Regions from separate parts of the Halomonas sp. CSM-2 genome, predicted to be linked through region 1. Evidence: predicted binding sites of a transcription regulator. Region 1 holds the regulator's gene; the other holds the start of a gene.
What was found. The regulator PhoB, encoded in region 1, activates phosphate uptake and scavenging genes when phosphate is short. The targets are predictions, from matches to a motif close to TGTCATANNNNTGTCANA.

Region 1 (15,019 bases):
CCCGGTTTCCAGGATACGCCGGTTATCGCAACGCTTGCTGGTGCGACGACGCAGCGGCGATTGCATCGTGTCAGTGGACGTGACTTTGAGTTGCTGGGCAATCCAGTCCATCACGTTGTGCATCGTGACCGGTTCGCAATCGCTGCCCAGATAGAGGTCCGCCAATGGCTGGCTGTTTTCCTGGCAGTGAATCAGATGGGCCAGAATGCCGGTACAGTCGTCGCGGTGAATGCGGTTGGAATAGATCACCGGGGTGACAGCGGCGATCCGACCTTCGGCGACCTGGTGGATAAGCCGGTCGCGGCCAGGACCGTAGATGCCCGAAAAACGCACCACGGTGCCGGGTAGCGGGTGGTTGATAAGCGCCTGCTCGGCTTCGCACATCAGGGTGCCGGAGAAGCTTGTCGGTTCGGTTGGGCTTTCCTCGTTGACCACCTCGCCTTCCTGCTGGCCGTAGACGCTGGTCGACGACACGAAAAACACGCGGCGGGGCGGCGTGGCGTGTTGTTCCATGACGCTCAATACCCGCTTCAAGCCCTCGGGGTAAGCACTCTGGTAGGCACTTTCTTCAAAGTGGTCGGCGCTTACCGTGTAAATGACGTAATCCGCCTCGGGGAGTGCCTTGGCGTCGGCGTCTTCGAGCTCATTGAGATCCAGTGCCAAGGGCTCGATACCGGTATCTTGTAGAGCATCGACATGGCGACGAACCCCAATCACGCGATGTCCTTCGCTAAGCAGTTCGCGACCGAGCGTTATGCCGATATCGCCACAGCCAATAATCAGTACGGTTAGCGTCACTTGCTCGCTCCTGTTGATAAATAATCCCTATTAGATACAAGGTCCCTGATCTACAATTCCTTATATATAGAAGCAATCGTAGAGACGACATCGTCAGCAGGGCTTGTTTGTCCGTTGCCTACCCGCTAACTGTCGCGATCGCTAGTCACAAGCTGCTACGAGAGGATGCCACTGGCACCACTATGACTTTAACAGAACTTCGCTACATCGTAACCCTTGCCCAGGAGCGCCACTTTGGCCGTGCCGCCGAGCGCTGCCATGTTTCCCAACCCACCTTGTCGGTGGCCGTCAAAAAGCTCGAGGATGAACTGGAAACGCCGTTGTTCGAGCGTTCCAAGGCGACGGTCCAGGTAACGCCGTTAGGTGAAAAGATCATTGCCCAGGCACAGCGTGTGCTTGAGCAGAGTAGCCTTATCTTTGATATGGCCAGTGCGGGTAAAGACCAGCTTGCCAATCCACTGCGGATCGGGGCCATTTACACCATCGGCCCCTATCTGTTTCCGCACCTGGTACCCGAGCTTGCCAAGGCTGCGCCGCAAATGCCCCTGTATATTGAAGAAGGGTTGACCGGCGGGCTACGCACCAAGCTGCGCAGCGGTGAGCTGGATGTCATCATCGTGGCGTTGCCGTTCACCGAGACCGACGTGGTGACCAAGCCGATTTACGATGAAACCTTTGAAGTCCTGCTGCCTGCCAAGCATCGCTGGGAAGCGCGGAAGGCGATCCATAAAGAAGAGCTATTGGAAGAGCGCCTATTGCTGCTGGGCGAGGGCCACTGCTTCCGCGACCAACTGTTGGAAGCCTGTCCCGCGATCACGCAAAAGCTCAATAACCCCGATAACACGCTTATCGCCGAAGGTGGCTCGCTGGAGACAATCCGTCATATGGTGGCTTCCAAGCTGGGCATCACCGTACTGCCTCAGTCGGCGCTGGGTACCGACCAGTATGAAAACGCCATGCTGGTCAGTCGCCCCTTTGTCAGCCCCGCGCCTTCGCGAACGGTCGCGATTGCCTGGCGGGCCAGCTTTCCGCGCCCCAAAGCCATTGATGCGTTGATCAACGCCATCAATCATTGTCGTCAGCCAACCCAGGCGTCGACGGTTGCCTCATGACGGCGCTTTCGGCACCGGTCACCGCCCTTAAAGGCGTTGGTGAAGCACTGGCGCTGAAGCTCGGCCGCCTGGGGATCGAGCAGGTCAGCGACTTGATGTTTCATTTGCCATTGCGCTACCAGGACCGCACCCGGCTGACACCTATCGGCGAGCTACGCGCGGGCAGCGAGGCGGTCATCGAGGGCGAGGTCACCGCCTGCGATGTGGTCAAAGGGCGCCGACGCAGCTTTCTGGTGAGGCTGCGCGATAATAGCGGCATTTTAAGCCTGCGTTTTTTTCATTTCTCCCCCGCCCAGCAGCAACAACTTAGGCCCGGGGCCACCGTACGAGCTTTTGGCGAAGCGCGCGCCGGGGCGACGGGTCTGGAAATCTATCACCCCGAATATAGGCTGAGCGGTGGCAGCGAAACGCCGGTCGACGAGTACTTTACGCCGATTTATCCCACCACCGAAGGGTTGCATCAAACGCGCCTGCGCGCGTTGACCCAGCAGGCGCTGGGACTGCTGGAAAATCAGCCCAAGGCGCTGCCCGACGTTATTCCCGACGCCCTGCGCCAGCGCTTTCAGCTACCCAGACTGCACGCCAGCCTGAAGCTTCTCCACCAGCCGCCGCCGGATGCCGACCTGGAGCAACTCACCCACGGCCAGCACCCGGCGACGCGGCGTCTGGCGTTGGAAGAGCTATTGGCTCACCAGCTAAGCCTGCGCGAGGTACGTTTGCGCATTCAGTCAGATGGCGCCCCTGAGTTACCTTCCGGGCGAAGCCTTCAGGCGCGTTTTCTTGCCCAACTGCCTTTCGCCCTGACGGGTGCCCAGGGGCGGGTGCTGGAAGAAATTGCTCTGGACCTTGCCCGTCCTGCCCCCATGTTGCGATTGGTACAAGGCGATGTGGGCTCGGGCAAGACCGTGGTCGCCGCCATGGCGGCGTTGTCGGCGTTGGCAGGGAACTGCCAGGCGGCCATCATGGCACCCACTGAAATCCTCGCCGAGCAGCACTACCGCTCGTTTAAAGCCTGGTTTGAGCCACTGGGCATCGAAGTGGCCTGGCTGGCGGGAAAGCTCAAAGGCAAAGCGCGGCTGGATACCAAGGCGGCGATTGCCGATGGCCGTGCGCGCATGGTGGTGGGTACCCATGCGCTGTTTCAGGACGATGTGCATTTCCAATGCCTGGGGCTGGCGATTATCGACGAGCAGCACCGTTTTGGCGTGCACCAGCGCCTGGCGCTGCGTGAAAAAGGCGAAGCGGGCGGGCTGACACCCCATCAGTTGATCATGACCGCCACGCCCATTCCCCGCACGCTGGCCATGAGTGCCTACGCGGACCTGGATGTCTCGGTGATCGACGAACTGCCTCCCGGCCGCACGCCGGTAAAGACCGTGGTGGTCTCCGACGAGCGCCGCCCGGAAGTGGTCGAGCGTATCCGGCGCGCCTGCAGCGAAGGCCGCCAGGCCTACTGGGTGTGCACACTGATCGAAGAGTCCGAAGCGCTGCAGTGCCAGGCGGCGGAAGTCACCCGCGACGAGCTTACCGAGGCGCTGCCGGAGCTTGCCATTGGCCTGGTGCACGGGCGCATGAAGTCCAGCGAAAAAGCCGAGGTGATGGCGGCGTTTAAAGAAGGCGAGCTGGACCTTCTGGTCGCCACGACCGTGATCGAGGTGGGCGTGGACGTCCCCAACGCCAGCCTGATGATTATCGAAAACCCCGAACGCCTGGGGCTTTCCCAGTTGCACCAGCTGCGCGGCCGCGTGGGGCGCGGCAGTACCGAGAGTTTCTGCGTGCTGCTCTACCACCCGCCGCTGTCCAAAACCTCCCGTCAGCGTTTGGCGGTGATGCGCGAAACCACCGATGGTTTCCGCATCGCCGAGAAAGACCTGGAAATTCGTGGCCCCGGCGAAGTCCTCGGCACCCGCCAGACCGGCCTGGCGCAGATGAAAATTGCCGATCTGGAACGCGATGCTGACCTGCTGGACCAGGTCACGGCGCTGGCCCAGGCGCTGCAAGGCAACAAGGACATCACCACCGTGCTGGTGCGCCGCTGGCTGGGCGAAGCCGCCGGGCGCTATGGGCAGGTTTAACTCAAGCCAGGGTCGTCAGTTCCGTTAGTGCTGATAAGACGACTCGCCGCGTCGCTCAGCGGTGCCAACTGGTTCGCAATCAGGCGCAGTTGGCTCTGGATCGGCCGGTAACGTGTGACGGCGTTTTCCTCTTTGGGCGGGCCTTGCTCATCGAGCTGCGCGATCAGCGCCTCGGCCTGGGCCGACAGCGGGGTTATTGGCTGGCGGTTTTGTAGCTGCTCGGCGAGTTGGTCGAGCAGTTCGCACATGCGCTTGGCGGCGGGCACGGACGCACTGTCGTCCTCGTCGTCGGCTAGCTGGTGGCGATGGGCGCCGAGGGCCGAAAGGTGGCTCAGCAGGGTGTTGGAAAGCACCAGAAAGCGCAGCCCGTTGTCGGCATCCTGCTTACGGTAATGCCCCGGCTCGTGAAGCATGTTGGTCAGCAGCGTGGACAACGCCGCATCGGCATTATGCGCATTGCGTCGTGCCAGGCGATACGCTAAATCGTCCTGCTTGCCTTCTTCGTACTGGTGAATGATTTCTTCCAGGTAGCGGCGATGGTTGGTCAGCGCATGTGCAGCCTCACGGTTAAGCCGGCGCCCTTGCCAATCGGGCAGAATAAAGAACACCGCCAGGCCGGCTATCAGGGCGCCAATCAGCGTATCGAACAGGCGCGGCCAGATAAGATCGAAGCCGTCACCTACCTGATTGAAACTACACAGCACCAGCAGGGTGATCGAGGCGGTGGCGATCACGTAGTGCTTTTCACGATTGGCAAAAAACGACACCCCCGCCGCCACCGCGATCATGCTTTGCACCAGCGGGTGGGGAAACAGGCTGATGGATGCCCAGCCGACGACTAACCCCAACACCGTGCCGATGATCCGCTGAGAAAGAAACCGTCGTGTGGTGGCAAAGTTGGGTCGGCAGACAAACAGCGTGGTCAAGAGGATCCAGAAGCCCTGCTCCGGATCAAGCCAGTGCAGTAGCCCATAGCCTGCCACGAGCGCGGTACTCAGCCTGACGGCGTGGCGAAAGGTGGGCGAGCCCAGGGTAAAGTTGAGCCGCACTCGTCTCCAGGCTTCCAGCAGGCTAGAGGGTGAGCGGTCGTAAAGCGCACTGTCACGGCGTTCGCTGCCGGTATCCGGATTGTGGGCGCTGGCAATCTGCGCTTCCAGGGTGGTCAGGTTATCCGCCAGGGCGTTGAGCGGGCGCATAAGCGGTTGCCACTCGGGTTTCCCTTGGTCGCCCAGGTTATCGATCGAGGCGCGCAAGTCGGCCAGTGCCTGTTCGCTCTGTTCGTGGCCGAACGGGCGGTTGAGCAGCAGCGACTTAGCTAACTGACGGCAGGCACGACCCTGTTGATCGAGCAGCCGCTGGCAGCGAAATAGCACGTCATGGTGAAAGAACGCATCGGTCAGGGCGCTATACGGGTAGTGGGTTGAGCTTGCCCGTTCGTGGATATCCTGGGCGATAAAGTAGATGCGTAGATACCGGTTGAGCTTCTGGTCACCCCGCTGGCCTTCCAGGCGGCGAAAGATCATCTCCTTGGCCTGATTAAGCGCGGTAACGACCTTACCGTTCTGGCGTGCCAGCGCCACGCGGCGGGCTTCGACATCCACACCCCGGACCGGCTCGAACAAGGCCGACTTCAAGATCAGAAATTCGCCCAGTGCCTTGTATACCCTCGCCATGCTCTGCTTGACCGGCTGGCGCGAAAAAAGCGCGCACCAGATGACCGAAATGACGCCGTACCAGGCAGCACCCGCCAGGAGCAGAAGCTGGCGGTAGGCGACGTCTTCATCCACCCCGCCATGCTGTTCAATGTTGATCATCGAATAGATCGACAGAATCAGCGTACCCGAGGCTATGGTGGCGTAGCGTTGGCCAATGGCCCCGAGCATGATCAGGGTAAACGTCGAAATCGCCAGCCCCAGGGCAAACAGCCACGGCCACGGGAACAGCCACTGCACGATGAACGACGCCGAGGCAAAGCAGGCAAGTGTGACCAGCAGGGCCTGGAAACGGCCCTCCCAGCTGTCGTCGGTTTCCGACAGTGCGCAGGCGATAATGCCCAGAAACAGCGGGATGACCAAGGCGACATCGCCCAGCAGCGCGCTGAGCAGTAGCGCACCGCTGAAGGCGATAAACACGCGCACGCTGTAGGCGAACTTATCCAGCGTCCAGAGGCGGCGCAGCGGTAATGCAATGGGCATAGGGTCTCTTGGTGGTCGCTTTTATTAGACTTTAGTCGAGACCATAGTATAGAGGGTTTGGGTAGCGCCTGTCTGCAACGCTGATCTATCAGTGACCGGCGAGGGGGTAACCTAGCAGCGGGGTGGGCGAGTCACCGGCGGTATCCGGACAGGGTGACGTGACTGGCCCCTCGAGCGCTAGCAGTGCTGTCGGGGCCGCAAACTACAAATGCTTGAGCAGTTTCTGTAGCTTGTTCATATCGGCAGAGTCGCCTACCAGGCGGACCTCGCCGTTGATCATGCCGTCGAGGAAGGCTTGCTGCGTGGGCTTCTTGAGGATGCGTAAAGCGGCCTCGTCGTCGCGAAAGCGCAGTTCAAGGTCCAGGTCGACCGGCAACCCTTTACCACTGGTAACGCTGGTTGGCGTCATCCGGTAGTAACGGGCAGTACTCAAATCTTCTGTGGCAATGCCCCAGTCCAGGCCGCGCATGCGTTCCAGCTGTTCGCGAAAGCGCGGCTTGCGGCGCAGGGCACGTTTGAGCAAGAAGCCCAATAGCCACAGCGTCAGTTTGAGCTTCATCAGGAAACAGCGTCCTTGAGCGCTTTACCCGGCTTGAAGGCGACATTTTTGCTGGCCGGAATCTGCAGCGGCGCACCGGTCTGTGGGTTTTTGCCGGTACGCGCAGCGCGTTCGCGGACGGTAAAGGTGCCAAAACCGATCAGGGCAACGTCTTCGCCTTTGGACACGCTGTTGGTAATTTCATCAAGAATGACGTTGAGGACTTGGCCCGCTTTATCTTTGGACAGATCAGCATTTTCCGCAATGGCGGCTGCAAGTTCAGGTTTACGCATAAGGAAACTCCCTTTGTTTAATGATCGTGCAATATACACTGTCGTGTTGTTGGTAAGGACACTGTAGGCGCGGCCGTCGTTTCAGCCAAGCCGCGAGCGCCGCGGAATTCAGCCTAGCAGCGTAGGGGCTGCTCTGGAAAGCTCCACTTTCCTTCTCACGCAGTTGCCTGTCAATGCAAAACCAATCAAACGTCTGTCTTTATCTTCAGCGATTGCCGTCATATCAACGCCTTCGCCTTCGATCCGCCAACGTTCAGGGGCCTCGACCGGTGGGTAGGCAACCACCGGTAGCAGGGGCGTTTTGACGATCACCGGCCAGGCCCCGAAGCTGACCTGTGTGGGTGTGCCGACCAGGGTGGCGGCGAGCGCCTGGGCGCTGGCTTGCAGGGGCTGAACGTACATGGCGTTGATGCCGTCGACGCAGGCAACGTCGCCCAGCGCATCGATATCCGGGTGAGAGGTGCGCAGTTGCCGGTTCACCAGGATACCGCTGGCGGAAACCGTGAGCCCTGCTGTCTCAGCCAGAGCGGTACGCGGGGTCAACCCCGTCGCCATCAAGATGACATCGACGTTGAACGTGTCGTCGTTATCCAGCGTCAGCGTCACGCCGGGGTCATCATTAAGGGCCATGGTCTTGATGGTTCTGCCCAGGGCAAGGTGGATGCCTGCGTCAACAAACGCCTTGCCGAGTGCTCGGCCAAGGGGGGCAGGCAGCAGGCGGGAAAGCGGTGTGGCATCGGGGGCAATAACGGTGACGTCATGACCGCCCGCGTGCAGATCATTGGTAAACTCGCAGCCGACGAGGCCTGCGCCGATCACCGCCACGCGAGCAGGCGCTGTCCCCAGCGCATGATGAAAACGGCGATAGTCGTCAAGATCGTTGACGGTAAAGCAATGCGCTTTGACGGGATCGGGTATCGCCATGGGCACCCTTGGTTCGGCGCCGGTGGCTAACACCAGGCGGTCGTAGCCAAGCGCTTGGTCATCTTCCAGCCGCAGCGAGCGGTTAGCCACGTCAATCTGGCGGACAGGGGTGTGGGTGATCACTCGAGCGTCAAGCGATTCGGCAAGCGCCGCGGCGTTGCGCTGTGCGAGCTTTTCGGGCGGGAGGCGTTTGGCGAAGCCGGTAGACAGCAGTGGTTTGGTATAATCGTCGCCGCTATCGGCGCTGATCAAGTGCAGGGTGCGCGTATCGCCTTTGCGGCGCAGCGCACGGGCAAGACCAACGCCCGCCATGCCAGTGCCAACGATAACGAGCTCAGCGTGTGATGAGGGCATCCGGGTATCCAGTGGTCAGTGGGACAAAAGCCTGTAAAGCCCACATGTTACACTAGGTGATCGTTTAATTGCCTGGAGGCTCTGGTGTCGCGTCACTGTGTTGAAACTGCCCCTGACTTGCCATGTTGGCGTCCCATTAGAGCGCTGCGTCCGGCGATGAGCGCGCCGTGGTGGCAATGGGTTGCCTCCACGGACTCACTCACGGCGCGTATTGTGTCCGCAGGGGGCGAGCGGCCTTTCCGCGTGCGTCTGTTACGCCAGGGGGTTGGCTTTCCACACCCGCATGAGGCCCTGGCGCTGGGTATGGCCGCCCGGCGCTATGCGTGGCGCCGGGAGGTCGCCCTGTGTGTGGATGAAACACCATGGGTAGTGGCGCGTTCGGTGGCTCCCCTCAAGGCGCTCAGAGGCCAGTGTCTGGAAAACCTGGGTGAGCGTTCATTGGGCAGCTGGCTGTTTCTTCAGCCGGACCTGGTGCGTGGCCCGCTGTACGCCACGCGTCATGCGCCTGGTTTTACCTTCCCTGGCGATGCCAGCAGCCTGTGGGGGCGCCGCTCGGTATTTCAGCACGGCTGTCAGCACGGCGGGTTATCGCTGCTGGTACAGGAATACTTTTTATCGACCATGGCGGATGATCTTGCGCTGCCTTCGCGCTAGGCTAACGCTGCGTCTCTTGGATGGGTGAGGTAAGCATGGATCGTTCTTTATTACGGCCAACCGGGTTGAGTCGGCTGGCGGATTTTATACAGCTGATGCGTCTGGATCGGCCGATCGGTACCTGGCTGCTGATGTGGCCAACGCTGTGGTCCTTATGGGTCGCCGGCGAAGGGGTACCCGGGCGCAACGTACTGCTCATCTTTATCGCCGGGGTATACGTCATGCGCGCAGCGGGCTGCGTGGTCAATGATTATGCCGATCGTCACGTCGATGGACACGTCAAACGTACCCGACAGCGCCCGCTGGCTACCGGGCGGATCAGTGAAACCGAGGCCCAACTGCTGTTTATCGGGCTGGTGACGGCGGCCTTCATGCTGGTGCTGTTGACCAATTGGTTTACCGTGTTGCTGTCGGTGGGCGGCGTGGTATTGGCGTTTATCTACCCGTTCATGAAGCGCTACACGCATTTTCCCCAGGTAGTGCTAGGGGCGGCGTTTTCCTGGGCGATTCCGATGGCGTTCGGTGCGGTCCTTGGCCATGTGCCGGTAGAGGCATGGCTGCTGTTCTTTGCCAATGTGCTGTGGACGGTTGGCTATGATACCCAGTACGCCATGGTTGATCGTGACGACGATATCAAGATTGGCATTAAATCGACGGCCGTGTTGCTGGGTAATGCCGACCGGCTGGTGATCGGGCTGCTTCAGCTGGCCACGCTGGCATTGCTGGCCTGGGTGGGCGCGCGCCTCGGGCTGGGCGGTTTTTTCTGGCTCGGCCTGGCGGGGATGGCGGCGACGTTTATTCACCAGCAGCGCTTGATCCGTCACCGTGAGCGGGATGCTTGTTTTCAGGCGTTTCTGAATAATCACTGGTCGGGCCTGCTGGTGTTTGCCGGTATTGCGCTGAGTTGGTGGCCAGCGGCTGGCGAATCTCTGTCAATGTCATAGAATTGTCATCAAGTCATGGTGTGATCGTCATGTACCTGTCACTGGATTACTTTCTATCGGACACCGTGAGGCTCTGGAATGACCGCCAAGACCGTCTTGATCGTCGATGATGAAGCATCCATTCGCGAGATGATCGCGGTGGCGCTGGAAATGGCCGACTACCGTGTTCTTGAAGCGGACAACGCTCAGGATGCCCACGCCATGGTCGTTGATCATCAGCCTGACCTGCTATTGCTCGACTGGATGATGCCCGGTACCAGCGGCATCGAGTTGGCTCGGCGCCTCAAGCGCGAGGAAACCACCGCCGAACTGCCGATCATCATGCTCACCGCCAAGGGTGAAGAAGACAATAAGATACAGGGGCTTGAAGCGGGGGCCGACGATTACATCACCAAGCCGTTTTCGCCCCGTGAACTCGTGGCACGCCTCAAGGCCGTGCTGCGTCGTGCGACCCCACGTGGCGTGGAAGATCCCATCGAAATTAATGGGTTGCTGCTTGATCCGGTGGGCCACCGGGTAAGTGCCTACGGTAAAGCGCTGGATATGGGGCCGACCGAATACCGGCTGTTGCAATTCTTCATGACCCATCAGGAAAGGGCCTACACACGTAGCCAGTTACTCGACCAGGTGTGGGGCGGTAATGTGTACGTGGAAGAGCGCACCGTGGATGTTCATATTCGTCGGCTACGCAAAGCCCTGGGCGACGGACATCAGAACTTGATCCAAACGGTACGCGGTACGGGCTACCGCTTCTCCGCTCGAGCTTAACCGTGCGTTTGTGGAGCCGTGAGCTTTGGCGTTTGCTAGGTTGGGCGGCACTCGGCATCTGCCTGGGATGGCTACTTGGCCTGCCGGGCCTGGGGTTGGCCGGTGGCTTCGCGATGTGTCTGGTCTACCACTTGCGGCAATTGCGCGCCGCTTACCGCTGGCTGACGCAACGCCCGCAGGATGAACCGCCGGCCGCAGGAGGACTGTGGGGCGAATTGTTTGATCGTTTGTACCGATATCAGAAAAGCCAACGGATTACCCAGGGCCGTCTCCGCTCGACGCTTGCCCGCATTCAAGAATCCTCGGAAGCCATGCGCGATAGCGTGGTGATGCTCGACCGTCACGGCGACCTGGAGTGGTGGAACAGCGCTGCCAGCAATATGCTGGGGCTACAAACCGCTCACGACCGTGGACAACATATTACCAATCTGCTTCGCGATCCGCGTTTTATCAGCTATTTCAATGCCCGTGACTACAGTGAGCCGTTGACGCTCACGTCGCCGATCGATGAGCGTCGCATTTTGCAGTACCAGATTACCCTTTATGGTGACGACGAGCGCCTGGTCATGGCGCGCGATATTACGCGCTTGCATCAGCTAGAGCAGATGCGCCGCGACTTCGTTGCCAACGTCTCCCATGAGCTGCGCACACCGTTAACCGTGTTATCGGGCTATCTCGAAACCTATGGCGAAATGGCGGACCAGCTTCCACCCCGATTGGGGCGCAGCATTGGGCAGATGCAGGCTCAGACACAGCGCATGCAAAATCTGGTCAACGACCTGTTGCTGCTGTCGCGATTGGAAATTGATCAGGGCGGACAGGATCATCAGCCAATGGACGTGACGTCCCTGCTAAACAGTGTCGGGGCCGATGCGCTGGCGCTTTCCGAGCATCAGCACACGCTCACCATTGAAGGCGACTACCCCGCGCAGTTGGTGGGCAGCGAGCAGGAAATCCGCAGTGCCATTTCTAATCTGGCTTTCAATGCGGTGCGCTATACGTCTGCTGGCAGCGAGATTACGCTGCGCTGGAAAGCGTTTGGCCAAGGTGCCTGTATCGAAGTGTGTGACGATGGTGAAGGGATAGACCCTGTGCACATTCCCCGCCTCACTGAACGGTTTTATCGCGTCGATAAAGGCCGCAGTACCGCTACCGGGGGCACCGGGCTGGGCCTTGCGATTGTTAAGCATGTGCTGTTGCGCCACGATGCTCAGTTGCAAATCGACTCGCATCCGGGTGAAGGTGCCCGTTTCCGCTGTGTTTTCCCGGCGGCCCGCCTTAGCACGCCTTCCACGCCCCCGCGTAGTGTCTCTTCGGTTACATAGCTGGCTGTGTCACTGAGTAACGGCGTCACATGTGCCATTGCGACACATGTCCAGCGTATCCAAATGATACCTCCTGGCGATCAATTGGCATAGTGAGTGTAATTTAACTCATTGTTATTAATGGCTAATAAGTGAAATAGCGAAAAGCTGGCATAGAGGATGCCCCTCTATAGACAAGACAGTATCTGACACTGTAAGGTGCAGAAAACTGTTGATACTTTTCTTTACGAAATGAAGAAAAGTAACTATGCTTAGACAGTAGCCCAATGCAGGGCAAGGATGTCCTGCATTAGCAGGGATGATTAGAGATTCATTGGATGAGTCTAGAAGGCGGTCACACTGTCAGTCAGGGTAACGTCCACGGTTGGAGTCCCGCAAAAGGATTGGAAGCTGATAAGTACCACCGCCTAAAATGATCACTGTCGAAGACCCTGCCAAGGCAGGGTCTTGTTTTTGTTAGCCTTTCAACAACGTCAGCTTTCCCTTCTTCCAGCCTTCATATACTGGCCTTGCGTATACTTCAAGAGCGCTGGGTCACTGACTGAACATGGCGATAATGGTAATCCCACATCAGTACGGCACCTGCCACAGCGCCCGGGATCAGGAACAGGTTGGCCAGCGGAATCCACGTCAACAGCGTGACCAGGCCGCCGTAGCTTAAGCTTTGCCACCAGCGAGCCGATAGGCGGCCACGCATATCGCGAAACGCTACCTTATTGTTATCCATCGGGTAATCCAGATAGGTGATGGCCATCACCCAGGCGGAAAACAGCGCCCATAGCAGGGGTGCCAACAGGTTAAGCCCTGGAATCCAGCCAATCACGAACAGCAGCGCGGCACGGGGCAGGATATAACCCAGCTTGACCATTTCGCGACCCAGCGCATCAATGGTCGTTTTTGCCAGCCCCCGGTCATCCTGGGGTTCGCGACCGGTGACTTGAACTTCAACTTTAGCGGCCAAGAAACCGTAAAAGGGGGCTGCAATCAAGCTGGTCACCAGCGTGAAGGTAAAAAACACCACGACCAACAGGCTAAGCACGAAAAGGGGCCAGATAAGCCACGACAGCCAATCAAGCCAGTTGGGTATCATGCCCATCCAGTGAGCCAACCAGCCATCAAAGCGGTTTAGCACAAAGCTGAACATGCTGACGTAGACCAGCAGGTTGACCAGAATGGGTAAAAAGACATAACGCCTCAGTCCAGGCTTATAGACACAACGTGTACCCCGGCTGATGGCAGTGAATGCATCTAGCATGAAAACATGTGACTCCTCAAAGATGACAATGCCCTGGCTGCCGTGCAGCCAGGGCGTATTGCATGAGGAATCGGGGGGCAGGTCAAGACTTTTTCGGTGCTGCCTGCTGGTCCAGTGTCTCAGGGTCGGTATGGCGAATATCCAGCCCCTTGACAAGGTAGACGACGTGCTCGGCCAGGTTATTGGCGTGGTCACCCACCCGCTCCAGCGCGCGCAGAACCCACATGATGCTGAGTACCGAGGTGATCGAGCGCGAATCTTCCATCATGAACGTCATCAGGGAGCGCATGGCGCTGCCGTATTCACTATCGACATACTCATCCTCACGCACGACCTGCATGGCAAGTTCGGTGTCGAAGCGGGCAAAGGCGGTCAGTGAATCGCGCAACATTTTACGCACGTGCTCGCTGATGTGGCGCACTTCCACCAGCCCGCGAAGGGGGTTGCTGCTCTCGCTCAGGCTTAGCGCATTGCGGGCAATTTTGCTGGCTTCATCGCCAATCCGCTCCAGGTCGGAGGTGGCGCGGATGACGGCGAGCACCAGACGCAAATCCGAAGCGGCCGGTTGACGACGCGCTAGAATACGCGTGCACTCGTCATCAATCTGCAGTTGAAGATCATTCACCTGACGGTCGTTATCGCGGACTTTCTCGGCCAGCCGCGAGTCACTTTCCAGTAGCGCAAAGACGGCGTCCTGCACCTGTTTTTCCACCATGCCGCCCATGGCCATCAGGTGGGTTTTGAGTTCTTCCAACTCATGGTTGAATTGGCGCGAGATATGCTGGCTGTGGGTATCGCTGGTAATGTCCATGGAGCCCTCCTGACGGGGTTGCTTCAACCTAGGCCATACGGCCGGTTATATAGTTTTCGGTTCGTTGTAAACGAGGGTTAGTGAAAACGTGGTCGGTGGGGCCGTACTCCACAAGCTCACCCTGCTGCAAGAAGGCGGTGTAATCGGACACCCGGGCCGCCTGCTGCATATTGTGAGTCACCAACACTAACGTTAGCTGAGATTTCAGGTTACGAATCAATTCTTCGATCTTGAGCGTCGAAATCGGGTCGAGCGCCGATGCCGGCTCGTCGAGCAACAGCACGTCGGGCTGTACCGCCAACGTTCGTGCAATCACCAGGCGTTGCTGTTGCCCGCCTGACAGCTGCCAGGCGGAGCGATGCAAGCGGTCCTTGACTTCATCCCACAGGGCCGCCGAAGTGAGCGCCCACTCGATGATGTCATCCCGCTGGCGCTTGGCGAGCCGCTTCTGCAAGCGCAGGCCAAAAGCGACATTTTCGTAGATCGACATCGGAAAGGGGTTAGGTGTCTGGAATACCATGCCCACCCGACGGCGCAGCTCGGTTACGTTCATTTCCGGCGCATGAATGTTATGTCCCTCAAGGCTGATCTCACCGCTGTGGCTGACCGATTCATTAAGGTCATGCAAGCGATTGATCGCTCTCAAGAAGGTCGACTTGCCACACCCGGAAGGGCCAATGAAGGCCGTGACCCGATGGCGCGGCACCTGCAGCGTGAGCTGCTGCAAGGCTGGTTTCCCTGCGTAGGCCAGGCTGAACTGGTTGATGTCCAGACAGCACTGATCTGCTGGGAAATGCGCCACATGTGCTTGCGTGGCGTGGTCGACGTGTCGAGATGCTAGCATTCGCTTCCTCGCTGACGACGTAGATGATGACGCAATAATATGGCAGTTAGGTTAAGCACCAACACAATCAGCACCAATAACAGCGCTGTGGCATAGACCAACGGGATCGCCGCCTGGACGTCCTCGCCG
Region 2 (15,019 bases), on a different contig from region 1:
CTGTGGAGCACGGCAAAACCCTATCTCGAGCAGTGGATGAAAGAACGGGCGGGCGTCGGCGGCCTATGGCGCTCGTTGAAGCGCCAGGCACCGGAACTGTCGCACCAGTTACCCGAGCTACCGGTACTGGCGCATCAGGCGCTCAGCCGCATGGAGCACGAGCACCGCCAGCGTCACCAGCAGACCTCTGCCATCAGCGACATGCAACAGCAAATGGCTCGCCAGGGCAAACGCCAGCATCGCCTGCGTATTGGCCTGGTTCTGCTAGGCCTGGCACTGGCCTGGCAGCCACTGAGCCAATGGGCAGGCAGTCAGCAATGGCCGGTGCTTGTCGCAGCCGCCATCGGTCTGCTGCTGCTGGTATGGCAATAGTTCAAGAACCCGAGGATCCCCATGGACACGACGCCTTACACCCCTAATAATGCACCTGTGCTTGATGCGCTCGCCGACGTATTACGTCAGCGTCGTCACGCGTCGCCGGACGATTCTTATGTTGCCTCCTTGCATTACAAGGGATTGAACAAGATACTCGAAAAACTCGGCGAGGAAGCCACCGAAACACTGCTCGCCGCCAAAGACGCCGAACATGGCAGCTTTGACGAGCGACAGGCACTGGTCGCCGAAACCGCCGACCTATGGTTTCATAGCCTGGTGATGCTGTCGCATCTGGACCTGGATCACCAGGATGTACTCAACGAATTGGCGCGCCGTTTCGGCATTTCCGGCCACGACGAAAAAGCGGCGCGTCAACAATAGCCTTCAGGCTTTGCAACACAGCCCCATCACGAGGACACGCTTATGTTAGGTGGTATCAGTATTTGGCAGTTGCTGATTGTACTAGGCATCATCATCCTGGTTTTCGGCACGAAAAAGCTCCGCAACGTCGGTACCGACCTGGGCGGTGCGGTGAAAGGCTTCAAGAAAGCCGTCCATGAAGACGAGAAAGACGCCAGCAAGAAGGACGATGACCAGCCCCAGGCGAAAGTTCGTCACGATGAGGCTGGCAACACTTACGACGTTCAAGCGGAAGAGAAAGAAAAACAGACAGCTGATCATCAAGACGAGCGCAAATAAGCCATGTTCGATTTTGGCTTTTTTGAAATTCTGGTCATTGGCGTTGTCGGGCTCCTGGTACTGGGTCCGGAACGCCTTCCCCGCGCGGCGCGCACGGTCGGCCTGTGGGTCGGCAAGATCAAGCGCACCGTCTCGGGCATGCAGCGCGAAATCAGCGCCCAGCTCGAAGCGGAAGATCTGCGTCAAACGCTCTCTGACCAGCAGAAAAAGCTCGATGACAGCCTTCGCAAAGCCAAGCATGACGTAGAGCGGATAGCGGACGCCCCCGAAAAGCCAACGCCAGCCTCCGGCGACCCATCAACAACGTCGGAAAAGCGTGCCGCCAGTGCCGCCTCGCATCTGGATGAAGCACTGGAAACCGTCCGTGAGAAAGCACCCGCGTCGCCCGACGCCGAGTCATCTACCAAGGACAGCAAGCACCCATGAGCACCTCTGATGATTCGCAGGAGCCCAGCAATGATCAGAAACAAGCGCCGTTAATCGAGCACCTCATTGAACTGCGCTCGAGACTGATGCGCGCGGTTATCGCGATTCTTTTGATCTTTCTCGGGCTTTATGCGTTCTCGAACGACATCTATCTTTTCGTGGCAGAACCGCTGATGGCGCTGCTGCCCCCAGGGTCGCAAATGATTGCGACCGAAGTGGCCTCACCGTTTCTTGCACCGTTCAAACTGACGTTGGTAACAGCGCTATTTATTGCGGTGCCGTTTGTGCTGCACCAGGCTTGGTCGTTTATCGCACCAGGGCTTTACGATAACGAGAAAGCACTGGCAATTCCGATCCTGGTCTCCAGCATTCTGCTCTTCTATGCCGGGGCGGCGTTTGCATATTACGTGGTGTTTCCGTTGCTGTTTGCGTTTTTCACCCAGGCAGGGCCGGAAAACATCACGGTAATGACGGATATCAATCAGTACCTGAACTTCGTGCTCAAGCTCTTCTTTGCCTTTGGCGTGGCGTTTGAAATTCCGGTTGCCACGTTTTTACTGATTCTGTCCGGCGCGACCACGGTCGAGAGCCTCTCCCAAAAACGCCCGTACATTATCCTGGGCTGTTTCGTGATTGGCATGGTGCTCACACCACCCGACGTCATATCGCAAAGCCTGCTGGCCATTCCCATGTACCTGCTTTACGAGGTTGGCCTGCTGTTTGGCCGCCTGGTCCGCAAGCGGCGCGCCGAAAAGGCCGCCGAAGCGTCAGGTGAAGAATAGCTCGCACTAAAAACAAACCGCTGCCCAAAGGCAGCGGTTTGTGGATGGATATAGACGTCCGGCGGAAAGCGTCGCTAATGGGTCAGTCCATCATTTCATCGATCCGATCAACGAGCTTGAAGATGCCGGTGGCCGCTTCACTGATCCGCGTTGCCAGCATATAGGCAGGCGTCGAGACCACGCGGTGCTCAAGATCGACCACGATATCCTCGACACTACAGCTACGGTGAAGGCCGCCCATGGCGCTGATGGCCCCGGATACGCCAGGATCATTGCCCACCGTCACGGCGATCCCGTCGCCCAACAAACGCGTCGCCAACACTGGCGCAATGCAGATCAGGCCGATCGGCTTGGCATCTTCGCGAAAGCCTGACAGGACTTCCCTGAACGACGCCAACACCTGCATGCTGTCTCCCGCCAAGGCGAAATCCGATAGGTTTTGGGCGACACCAAAACCACCCGGTACAATTACCGCGTCAAATTCGTCAGCCGCCAGGTCAGTTAGTGGGCTGACGTCACCGCGGGCCAGACGTGCTGATTCCACCAGCACGTTACGTTTTTCGTCCGTGTCAGTCTCCTGGGTGAGGTGATTGACCACATGGTGCTGCTCGATATCCGGGGCAAAACAACGATATCCTATCCCCAACTGGTCCAAGCGCAGTAGCGTCAGGGTGGTTTCGTAAATTTCCGACCCGTCGAATACACCGCAGCCAGCAAGAATCACTGCTACCTGTTTGGTCATGCTTTTCTCCTTGTGCAGGGCCTGCTCGTTCAGCAGCGTTTGCGCCACTTTAGTCAGTCTTTCAGCGCACCACAAGACGGCTTTCGATGCAGACCAGGGCTGATATACTCAGCCAAGGTCGGCAGATACCCTCATTTACGAGTTTTTGTGGAGAATACCGTTGAGTACACCTACCCCTCGCCACTTTCCCGCGACGCGTCTGCGTCGCATGCGCCGCGACGACTTCTCCCGCCGTTTAATGCGCGAATCAACGCTGACGCCCGGCGACCTCATTCTGCCGGTTTTCGTCCTGGAAGGCAGCCAGCAGCGCGAAGCCATCGCCTCTATGCCGGGTGTGGAGCGCCTGTCGATTGACCTGTTGATCGAGCAGGCCCGCGACGCCTATGCGCTGGACATTCCCGCAATCGCACTGTTCCCGGTTGTCGGCGGTGAACAGAAAACCGAACTCGCCGAAGAGGCCTACAACGCCAACGGGCTCGTACAGCGCAGCGTGCGCGCACTCAAGGAGGCGCTGCCGGAACTGGGTATCATCACCGACGTCGCCCTGGACCCGTACACCATCCACGGCCAGGATGGGATTATCGACGAGAGCGGGTACGTGCTTAACGACCGCACCGTCGACACCCTGCTCAAACAGGCGCTCTCCCATGCCGAAGCCGGTGCCGATGTCGTTGCCCCCTCCGACATGATGGACGGGCGTATCAGCGCTATCCGCCAGGTGCTTGAACAGGAGCATCTGCACAACGTGCGCATCATGGCTTACAGTGCCAAGTACGCCTCGCACTACTACGGTCCCTTCCGCGATGCCGTGGGCTCCTCCGCCAACCTGGGCAAAGCCGACAAGCGGACGTACCAGATGGACCCGGCCAACAGCGACGAAGCCCTTCATGAGGTGGCAATGGACATTGCCGAGGGAGCTGACATGGTCATGGTCAAACCGGGAATGCCTTACCTGGATGTTGTCCGGCGGGTCAAAAGCGAGTTGCGCGTGCCCACCTATGCCTATCAGGTAAGTGGCGAATACGCGATGCACCGCGCTGCTTTCGACAATGGCTGGCTGGATGCCGACACGGTCATCCTGGAGTCTCTGATGTGCTTCAAGCGCGCCGGGGCAGACGGTATTCTGAGCTACTTTGCCCTTGACGCCGCACGTCTGCTGACGAATGCGCGTTGATCCTGGGAGGCTGAAGCCAGTAAAGCGTAGATGACAATGCCGTGACACGTCTTTGTCATCTTCCTCCGCCATACTGCGTTAACAGATGCGTATCAGGCAGTGATATGCTCAGAGACGACTAACGCCGGAGGCAGCTACCATGGACGACCAGGTCACCGATAACTCGCCCTACCCGCGCCATGACAATGACGGTAGCGACAGCGAGATGTCCACGCTTCGCGTCAACCGCACGCCCACGGGCGTTCAGGCCCGCGAAGCGCTGCCTGAGACCGATCTGGACGACCCGCAGCTTTACTTCAATCGCGAGCTCTCCCACCTGCAGTTCAATATCCGTGTGCTGGAGCAGGCGCTGGATGAAGCACACCCACTGCTCAACCGATTGATGTTCTTGCTGATTTTTTCATCCAACATGGATGAGTTCTTTGAAATTCGCGTGGCCGGACTCAAGCACCAGATTGCCCTGGGTGACGATACAACGGGTGCCGACGGGCGGCTGCCAAGGGCGGTGCTTGCCGAGATTTCTGACATTGCCCACGCGCAAATCGTCCGCCAGTATCAGATTCTCAACGATACATTGTTGCCTGCTCTAGAAGCGCAGGGGCTAAGGTTCCGTCGCCGCGACCAATGGACAAAGGCGCAAAAAGACTGGGTCCACGAGCTGTTCAACAACGACATCATGCCGGTCATCAGTCCCATCGGGCTGGACCCCTCGCACCCTTTTCCGCGGTTGGTGAACAAAAGCCTCAACTTTATCGTCGAGCTGGAGGGCAAAGATGCCTTTGGACGCGCCGGGGGCATGGCGATTCTCCCCGCGCCCCGCTCGTTGCCACGCCTCATGGCGCTGCCCAAGCATCTGTGCAGCGAGGGCTATACCGAGTACGTGTTCCTGTCGTCGATGATTCATGCCCATGCTGAAGAACTGTTTCCAGGCATGAAGGTGCGCGGTTGCTACCAGTTCCGCCTGACACGCAACGCCGACATGAGCGTTGACCCGGAAGAGGTCTCCGACCTGGCCTCCGCGCTGCGTGGCGAGCTTTTGGCTCGCCGCTATGGCAGTGGCGTACGTCTGGAGGTGGCCGATAACTGCCCGGACGACCTGACCAACTTCCTGCTGCGCCAATTCAGCCTTGAAGCTGACGACCTGTACCGTGTGCAAGGCCCGGTCAACCTGACCCGGATGATGGCCGTTCTTGGCGATGTTGACCGGCCGGAGCTGCTATACCGGCCGTACACGCCGGGGATCCCCAAAGCCCTGAAAGGCGGCAGCCTGTTTGATGCCATCGCCAAGCAGGACGTGCTGCTGCATCACCCTTTCCAGTCGTTTTCGCCAATTGAGGACCTGCTCAGCGAAGCAGCCCGCGACCCGAATGTGCTGGCCATCAAACAGACGCTCTACCGCACCGGGGCCGATTCGCCGATTGTCAGCGCACTGGTGGACGCGGCCAGCCAGGGCAAAGAAGTCACCGTGGTGATCGAGCTGCGCGCGCGCTTTGACGAAGCCGATAATCTACAGCTGGCATCGCGCCTGCAGGAAGCCGGGGCCATCGTGATTTACGGCATCATGGCGTACAAGACGCATGCCAAGATGCTGCACATCGTGCGCCGCGAACGCGGTGAACTACGCCACTACGCCCATCTGGGTACTGGTAACTACCATTCGAAGACCGCCAAGCTGTACACCGACTATAGCCTGCTGACCGCCAACAAGGCACTTTGCGCCGACGTTCACCGGGTATTTCAGCAACTGTCGGGGATGGGCCGCGCGCGCAAGATCGACACGCTGCTCCATGCGCCGTTTACCCTGCACGAGCGGCTCATGGAAATGATCGACCGTGAAGCCCAGGTCGCCCGCAAGGGCAAGCGAGCCCACATCATCATCAAGTGCAATTCGCTCACCGAGCCGAAACTGATCAAGGCGCTTTATCGCGCCTCCCAGGCGGGTGTTGAATGCGACCTGATCATTCGTGGCATGTGCTGCCTGAAACCCGGCCTGCCGGGTGTGTCGGACAATATTCGTGTGCGCTCGATCATTGGCCGTTTCCTGGAACACACACGGGTTTTCCATTTCCACAACGACGGCAAGCCGGAGATCTGGTGTTCAAGCGCCGACTTCATGTCGCGCAACATGTTCCACCGGGTGGAAACCTGCTTTCCACTATTGGATAAAAAGCTCGCCACGCGGGTACGCAAGGACCTGGAAACCTACCTGGTCGACAATTGCCAGAGCTGGCTGCTGCAAAGCGACGGCAGTTATCACCTTCAAAACCCCGGTAGCGGGGATGCGATCAGCGCCCAGGAAACCCTGCTCTACGCCTACGCCAGCAAAAGCTAGCCCAGTTAAACACCCCGGCACCAAGCCGGGGTTAAACGTCCTGTAGTATGTCGCTTACGTATAGCGCTGACGAATCTGCCGGGCTGCCTGGACCATATTGGCCAGGGCCGGCTCCACCTCCGCCCAGGTGCGGGTTTTCAGGCCGCAGTCCGGATTGACCCACAGCCGCTCGGCGGGCATCTTTTCCAGCGCCTTTTCCAGCAAATCGACCATCCACGCCACATCGGGAATATTCGGCGTGTGGATATCGTAAACACCGGGCCCCATTTCATTGGGATAGGCAAAGTCCTGGAAAGCGTCCAGCAATTCCATATTCGAGCGTGACGTTTCGATGGTGATCACGTCAGCGTCCAGCGCCGCAATCGCACCTATGATGTCGTTGAACTCCGAATAGCACATATGGGTGTGAATCTGGGTGCTGTCGTCGACGCCTGAGGCACTTAATCGGAAACACGTCACTGCCCAGTCCAGGTAGCCCTGCCATTCATGCTGGCGCAGCGGCAAGCCCTCGCGCAGGGCGGGCTCGTCGATTTGAATGATCCTGATGCCGGCGCGCTCCAGATCCTGCACTTCGTCGCGCAGCGCGAGGGCAATCTGCTGACAGGTGGTTTCCCGGGACTGATCATCGCGTACAAACGACCACTGCAGGACCGTCACCGGCCCCGTCAGCATGCCCTTCATGGGCTTGTCGGTCAGCGTTTGCGCATACTCGCTCCAGCGTACGGTCATGGCGGCCGGACGGTTCACGTCACCAAAAATGACCGGCGGCTTGACGCACCGCGAGCCATAGCTTTGCACCCAGCCAAAATGGGTAAAGGCAAAGCCGTCCAGCTGTTCACCAAAGTACTCCACCATGTCATTGCGCTCGGCCTCACCGTGAACCAGCACATCCAGACCCAAGGCTTCCTGACGCTCGACCGCGTAGGCAATGTCCGAGCGCATGCGCGCCTCGTAGTCGGCCTGGCTTATCTCACCCGCTTTAAAAGCACGCCGCGCCGCACGAATATCGGAGGTTTGCGGGAAGGAGCCAATCGTCGTGGTCGGCAACAGGGGCAGGTTCAGGGCACGCCGTTGCGCCACCGCGCGTTCTGCATAGGGAGAGCCGCGCTGGCTGCCCTCGGACGTGATAGCGGCAACGCGAGCACTGACGGCTGGCTGATGAATACGCCCTGATTCACGCCGGACATCCAACGCCTGCGTTGCCGCTTTCAAGCGCTGCTCATCAAGGTCGGTGGCGCGATTATCGATCAGCCGGGCCAGGGAAACCACTTCGTCGAGCTTTTGGCGGGCAAAGGCCAGCCAACTGACCAAAGCTTCATCAAGGCCTGTCTCCTGGGCAAGATCCACAGGCACGTGCAGCAGCGAACAGCTTGGCGCCAGCCAGAGCCGCTTGCCCAGGCGAACCTTGAGCGGCAGCAGGCGTTCGCGCAGCGCGGCAAGGTCGGCACGCCAGATATTGCGGCCATCAACAAACCCCACCGATAGCACCTGGTGCGGGCTCAGTCGATCAATCACGCTGTCTACCTGCTGAGGCGCGCGCACTGCATCAATGTGAAGCCCATCCACCGGCAGCCGGGTCGCCACCGACAGATTATCACCCAGGCCGCCAAAGTAGCTGGCCACCATCAGCTTCAAGGGAGCGGACTGCAAGCGGTGATAGGCACGTTCAAAGGCCTGCTGCCAGGCAAGGGGCAAGTCCTGCACCAGTGCTGGCTCATCCAGTTGAACCCACTCGACCCCCTGGGTGGCCAGGCGTGCCAGCACGTCGCAGTAGACATCCAGGATGCTATCCAGCAGCGTCAATCGGTCCAGCTCGGCGCTTTGGGATTTCCCCAGCCACAGCCAGGTGAGCGGACCGGTCAGGGTCACCTTGGGGGTAAATCCCGCGGTCAATGCTTCATCGACTTCGTCGAAAAGCCGGTGGGAGGCCAGAGCAAAACGTTGCCCTTGGTGCAGCTCCGGGACCAGATAATGATAGTTGGTATCAAAGTACTTGGTCATTTCGCAGGCAGCTGCCGGTTCGCCGCTGGGCGCACGTCCCCGCGCCATGCGAAAGGTGGTATCCAGGTCAACGTCACCCGCCGCCACTTCCTGTGCCGCATTGAAGCGCTCGGGCACCGCGCCTAACAGCACCGAGACATTCAGCACCTGATCGTAAAACGCGAAATCGCCCACGCTGACCATGTCGAGTCCCGCCGCCTGCTGGGCTTGCCAATGGCGCAAACGCAAGTCCCGGCCGGTCTGTTCAAGCACTTCGCGGGAACACTCGCCCTGCCAGTAGGCTTCAGTGGCTTTTTTGAGCTCGCGACGAGCGCCTATTCGGGGATAGCCGAGGATATGAGAAACTGTCATGATGAAACCTTGCAACGTGAATGATTTCACTTAGTCTGGGCATCGACAGAAAGTGAATCAAACTAAAGTTTTTAATATTAAATATGAAAAACCTTCATCATGATTGAATTACGCCACTTGCGCACCCTGCTGGCGCTGCGTGAGACAGGGTCTCTGGTAGAGGCGGCCGAGCGGGTCCATCTCACCCAATCTGCGCTGTCACATCAGTTGAAAGACCTTGAAAGCCGGGTGGATAGCCCACTGTTCATGCGCAAGACCCGGCCGGTTGAATTCACCCGCGCCGGACTGCGTTTACTGGCACTCGCTGATGAGGTTCTGCCCGAAGTGCGCAAGGCCGAGCGCGACCTGGCACGCATGGCCGGAACCGAAATGGGGAGACTGCACATGGCCATTGAGTGCCACAGCTGCTTCCAGTGGCTGATGCCCACGGTGGACTACTTTCGCGATCACTGGCCCGAGGTCGAGATCGACATACCCAGCGGCCACCACTTTGACCCGCTGCCCGCGCTGGCGCGCGAACAGCTCGATCTGGTGATCACGGCTGATCCGCAGCCCATCGAGGGGGTGCACTACGCGCCGCTGTTCCGCTATGAAGGATTGCTCGCGGTTGCCAGGCAACATCCACTTGCCGGTCAGAGCTTCGTGACGCCCGAGGCACTGGCCGATGAAACCCTGATCACCTACCCGGTCGAGCAGTCACGACTTGACGTCTTTAGCCAGTTTTTAACACCCGCCAATGTGCGCCCCCGGGAAATCCGCACCGCCGAGCTGACGATCATGATGATGCAGCTTGTCGCCAGCGGCCGTGGTGTCTGTGCGCTGCCTAACTGGGCGCTCTCGGAGTACCTGGAACGCGACTACGTTAGTGCCGTGAAGCTTGGAGAGCAGGGTGTGTGGAGCACGCTGTATGCCGCCGTGCGGGAAGAAACGCTGGAGGCGCCATGGATGCAGGATTTTTTACGCACCGCACGGGAAACGTCGTTTGCCGTCCTCAACGGTATCAAACCGGCGACTCGCGACGCGGAATCAGTAGCGTGAAGCGCGCGCCACCCAGGGAAGGGCTGGTATCCACGGTGACGCTACCGCCATGGCCTGCCATGACTTTTTGCACAATCGACAACCCCAGCCCGTAGCCCCCCGAACTGCGCGCACGGCTATCGTCCAGACGGGCGAAGGGTTTGAACACGTCGGCCCGAGCATCGGCTGGAATCCCCGGTCCATCATCCTCCACGTCAATACGCACCAGGTGGGGCTCATCCCATAGTCCAATCACCACCTTGGACTGACCATGTCGGCAGGCATTACTGACCAGGTTCTGCAGCGCGCGCTGCAGGTAGCGAGGCTCCGCCAGGAGCTCGACGTCAGGCCCCGGCGCCAGCGTTATCGACAAGCCTTCATGAAGCGGCGAAAGCGAATCGATCACCCGCTCGGCCATCGCCCGACATTCCACCAGCGACGTTTCCAGCTCGGCGCCGTTGACCGTCTCGCCCCCCAGCCGGGCATAGGTGAGAATTTCATCGATCAGCTCATCCAACTCGGCAATATCGGTATCGATACCCTGAAGCTGGCGTCGTATCGCGGGCTGATCGGTCATATCCTCGACCATTTGCACGGCAAAACGGATACGGGCTACCGGCGTTCGCAGCTCGTGTGACACGGCGCGAATCATCTCCTGCTGCCCACGCAACAGCGACTGCACCTGATTGGCCATCCCGTTGAACGCCATGCCCAGGCGCCCAAGAAAGTCGCCGCTTTCGACTTTGACGCGGGTTTCCAGGCGACCACTGGCAATCCTTGTCGCCGCCAGCTCGAGACGCGCCATGCGTGATTCGATACTGCGCATCACCAGGTAGATAATCAGCGCCAGCACGACCATCAGAGCCATCAATAACGGCAGGTGAAGGTTCAACGGCAGGACGGAGCCCCCGGCTGCAGGCCCTACTTCAAGCCATTGGGAGCCGTCGGACAGCTGATAGACGAAGCTTATCGATAGTTGTTCACCGCGTAAACGCGTGACGACCTCGCCGCGATCGAGCTGGCGACGCTGCGCATCACTCAACGCAGCAGGGGGGCGATCGGTCAGCGAAAGTGGCCAGCCACCCTGCTCCAGTGCACCAAGCCGCTCACGACGTTCGTTACCGTCAAGCGGCGACAGCCACGCACCGAGTATCTCTATGGTGGCGTGCCACTGTCGCTCGCTCCAGTAAGGGAAGTCGGCCTGTAACAGCCAGGGTTGGCCAGGGAGGCGGCGCTGTAGTCGCCAGGGAGACGTCGCCACCAGTACTTTTCCCCGCTCCAGGCGGGCACGCTCGAAATAGCTCAGGGAAGCATCTTCCAACGGCAAAAGTGTCAACTGCATATCGAGCTGCTCAGCCCAACCCGCTAGCTTCGCCTGGCGTTCGCGCGGCGTGCTGTCGGCGAGTTGCTGCGTCATTAATGACATTGGCAGCGCCGTTAATGCCTCGCGATAGTCCTCGCGGCTAACCTGCTCGATAAAGGCGCGCCCGCCCAGGGCAATTAAAAACACCATTAGCAGCGCGGCACCCAGCAGCAGATAAAAGCGTAAAAACGAGCCGTGGCTGAGCACCCGCCGCATGTAGCTGTCCTTCTTAGCTGTCTCTTACAAACAGGTAGCCCTTACTACGTACCGTCTTGATACGGTGGGGCTGGTTGGGGTCATCACCAATCTTGGGACGAATACGTGACACTCTCACATCGATCGAACGATCCTGCCCATCATATTTGATCCCACGCAGATCATTAAAAATCTCTTCACGGGTGAGCACACGCCCGGCATTGCGCGCCAGCAACCAAAGCAGGTCGAACTCGGCGCTGGTCAAATCGATGCGTTCCCCCGACAGCCAGGCTTCACGGGTGGCATTATCGATTTCAAGATTCTCGAAGCGCAGACGTATTTCGCCTTCCGAGGCTGGCCCGTCGGCACGCCGCAACAGCGCTCGCATGCGGGCCAGGAGTACCCTTGGCTGAACAGGCTTGGGCACATAGTCATCCGCGCCCATTTCAAGTCCCAATACCTGATCCAGATCGTCCGTACGTGCCGTCAACATCATGATCGGACCTGCAAAGTTGGGTCGCACGCGACGACAGATCGCCAGGCCGTCTTCCCCGGGCAGCATTAAATCAAGAATCACCAGATCCGGCTGCAGGGTCAGGATGCGATCCACTCCCTTCGCCCCATCAGCCTCCAGCGTGACTTGAAAGCCGTTGGCTTCCAGATAATCCCGGGTCAGCTCAGCCAGGCGCTGATCATCCTCAATGATGAGCACGTGATCCTGGTCGGGATAATCAGGCTTGTGCGATTCTTGACTTCCAAGCGTCTGAAACCGTTCTTCTAAGTGATCCACCATCCTAGTTGTCAACTCCACTTAAGCTATGTGTCTTATCGCCTGCTTACCCCACACAGAAGCAGGCTGTTTATGTTTATTTACAGAATACCTCAAAAGTGCTCAAGCGCTTGTCAGCTGACGCAATATGCACGTTTCTTAAACATTTTACCCAAAAGCCGCCGCTTGATTCTTGCCACACCGACAGCTAATGTAAGTGACTACGCTGTCGTCAACCTGACAGGAGGAGACGGTCATGGGAAGTGACAAACCCAAAAGTGTCATCAAACGTGTTTACGTTCCTACCCAAGTGCGTGATTTGCCTAACGGGGAGAAACTTAAAATCCCTGGGCATTACAAATCCCCTCCCGGTGAAGAACAAAGCTGATCGCCATTTATCTATAGTAGTGACTTAATAAGGCAGGCTCAGGGCCTGCCTTATTCATATCTACATCACCAGTAACGTTTCGCTATCCTTTCGGCCCCAGCAGCAACCACACGATCAGCCCGACCAGCGGAAAAAACAGCAACACCAATATCCATAGTAACTTGGCCAGGCCACCGGCAGTGCTTTTCGCTACCTTAATGATGGCCCAGACGATGATGACGAGCCAGATAAGCCCCAGTAATCCACCCACTTCAATGCCCATATCAACTCCTTGTATTGGGATCCATGACTGTGCAGCTAAGCATATAGCTACAGCTGACACAAGCGACTAAGAGGATGCCTGCCAGTTCAGGGCGGCCTGGCGACCACGCGCTTCATTTACCCTTGCGCAAACCAGCATCGCCACGCCAAACAATACCGCGCACAGTAGGATAGATGCCTGGAGACCGACCAAGGCCTGCAACCCTCCCAGCAGCACAATCCCGATGACACCTGCCAGCTTGTTGGCCAGCCCCCAAAAGCCAAAGAACTCCGCTGACTTGGTCGTTGGCGAGAATAAACCGACCAGCGCGCGGCTTGCCGATTGACTGGAACCCAGGCTCAGCCCGGCTAAACACCCCACGAACAAGAAGACATACTGGGGTTGCCATTGCCATTCAGTGACCTGGTTCACCCAGTCGGTGAACTGCGGGGTCAGCCAGATAGCCAGAATGGCGGCGATCCACAGCCCCAGAGTAATCTGATAGGTACGCTTGGCACCCAGCCGGTCCTGAATCCAACCAAATCCTAACGCCCCGGCGGCCGCCGTAATTTGCACAATAATGAACATGATATTGCGCACGCTTGCTTCCCAACCAATCACCTGGGCGCCGTAAATAAAGGCAAAGGCGATGATGATGTACACCCCCGCCATCGAAAACAGCAGCGATACCAGAAACACCGACAGATCCCTGAAATGCTTCAGGTCATGAAAGGTAGCCGTGACGCGCCGACGCGCCGTATGCCAGTAGGATCCGCGATGCGGTTGCGGCATTGCCCGCTCTTTCAGCCATATGAAGGTGGGTATGGCGGCCACCAGGAAAAATCCAGCAGCGAAGGGACCTACCCAGCGAATGCGCTCGAAGTTATCAGCGCTTGCTTCGCCCAACACCACCAGCGTGAACCCCGCGGCAAAGAGCCCACCGATATAGCCCAGCGCCCAGCCAAACCCGGAGATCTTACCCAATGCCTCGGGAGGACCCAGCGAAGGCAGAAAGGCCGCGATAAATGACTCACCCATCGAGTAGGCATAGTTCGAAATGATGATGAGTATGAGCCCGATGACCACATAGCCAGGCGCCACAAAATACAGCATAGCGGTCGTCGCAACCGTCGCCAGGTAGCTGAACAGCAGGAAGCGTTTCTTTTCTGCCCGCTCATCCATGATTGCGCCGCATAAGGGTGCGGTGACAACTACCAACAAATAACTGGTAGCCAGGGCGAGACTCCATAGCAGATTGGCAAGACGAAAGTTATCGCCGCGGTCACCCACAATCACGGTGGTAAACAATTCACCGAAAACCACAGTGATAATCAGCAAGGTATAGGCTTGGTTGGCAAAATCGAACATCGCCCAGCCAAAAATTTCACGACGCGAAGCGAAGCCTGAAGCAGCTTGGGTAGGTTGAGCGTGCACCATGATGTCTCTCACCAGCAAACAAGGTGCCAAGCGTATCAGGTTGGCGCACAAAAGCGACACGCCTATCGTTGGAAGAATAGAGGTGACAGTCGCGGCAGCTTGCTCTAAGTTTGATTGATCATCTAATAACAGGGACGTTAATGCATGAAGGAAGCGGGGGAGTGAGGTGTCGTCGAAAGCCAATCGTAGGGCGCTGGCTAGCAGGCCTGCTGTTGCTTCTCGCACCGCTGGCACTCGCTGGCGGCTCGTCTTCTGACCTGACATCGCTCACCTTTGTTACCGAAGAATACCCTCCCTATAATTATCAGGACCCACAGACTGGCCAATTGGAAGGCCGAGCGATCACGCTGCTTGAGTCAATACTTGAGCAGGCTGGCACACCTTTCAAGCGTGAGGATATTCTCTACTACCCTTGGATACGCGGCTACGAGTTGGCGCAAAGTGCACCCAATACAGCGTTATTTTCGACCACCCGCACCCCTGCCCGAGAAGCACACTTCAAATGGGTAGGCCCCATCGCACGCGACCGGGTCGTACTGTTGACCTGGGATAACCAGGTCGCTCGGCTCGCGTCGCTGGAAGAGGCAATTGACAAGCGGTTGAGCATCACGGTGATTCGTGAAGATATTGGCGCTCAGGCGCTGCAAGAAGCCGACTACCCGGCCGAGTTACTCCGCCCGGCCATTGATAACCGCAGCGCCTTGCACATGTTACGTCGTGGGCGCGT

Region 2: ppk1 (polyphosphate kinase 1) is a predicted target of PhoB. The motif match lies at 4,228-4,245, and genes of this name have one in related genera.

The regions. Positions count from the first base shown of each region.
Region 1 covers NZ_NBYR01000021.1:27,207-42,225, forward strand. The annotation lists gene B7L15_RS16470 (SDR family oxidoreductase) at 1-798, opposite strand, end outside; gene B7L15_RS16475 (hydrogen peroxide-inducible genes activator) at 981-1,910, shown strand; gene recG (ATP-dependent DNA helicase RecG) at 1,907-3,985, shown strand; gene yccS (YccS family putative transporter) at 3,982-6,180, opposite strand; gene B7L15_RS16490 (hypothetical protein) at 6,383-6,739, opposite strand; gene B7L15_RS16495 (HU family DNA-binding protein) at 6,739-7,050, opposite strand; gene B7L15_RS16500 (NAD(P)/FAD-dependent oxidoreductase) at 7,120-8,289, opposite strand; gene B7L15_RS16505 (chorismate lyase) at 8,446-8,943, shown strand; gene ubiA (4-hydroxybenzoate octaprenyltransferase) at 8,979-9,887, shown strand; gene phoB (phosphate regulon transcriptional regulator PhoB) at 9,966-10,655, shown strand; gene phoR (phosphate regulon sensor histidine kinase PhoR) at 10,658-11,980, shown strand; gene cysZ (sulfate transporter CysZ) at 12,501-13,235, opposite strand; gene phoU (phosphate signaling complex protein PhoU) at 13,318-14,046, opposite strand; gene pstB (phosphate ABC transporter ATP-binding protein PstB) at 14,075-14,890, opposite strand; gene pstA (phosphate ABC transporter permease PstA) at 14,884-15,019, opposite strand, start outside.
Region 2 covers NZ_NBYR01000001.1:38,542-53,560, reverse strand. The annotation lists gene ubiB (ubiquinone biosynthesis regulatory protein kinase UbiB) at 1-372, shown strand, start outside; gene B7L15_RS00255 (phosphoribosyl-ATP diphosphatase) at 394-756, shown strand; gene tatA (Sec-independent protein translocase subunit TatA) at 799-1,074, shown strand; gene tatB (Sec-independent protein translocase protein TatB) at 1,078-1,500, shown strand; gene tatC (twin-arginine translocase subunit TatC) at 1,497-2,282, shown strand; gene elbB (isoprenoid biosynthesis glyoxalase ElbB) at 2,365-3,024, opposite strand; gene hemB (porphobilinogen synthase) at 3,185-4,198, shown strand; gene ppk1 (polyphosphate kinase 1) at 4,404-6,530, shown strand; gene metE (5-methyltetrahydropteroyltriglutamate--homocysteine S-methyltransferase) at 6,585-8,882, opposite strand; gene B7L15_RS00215 (LysR family transcriptional regulator) at 8,982-9,920, shown strand; gene B7L15_RS00210 (ATP-binding protein) at 9,883-11,478, opposite strand; gene B7L15_RS00205 (winged helix-turn-helix domain-containing protein) at 11,492-12,250, opposite strand; gene B7L15_RS00200 (PLDc N-terminal domain-containing protein) at 12,697-12,876, opposite strand; gene B7L15_RS00195 (MFS transporter) at 12,943-14,292, opposite strand; gene B7L15_RS00190 (substrate-binding periplasmic protein) at 14,454-15,019, shown strand, end outside.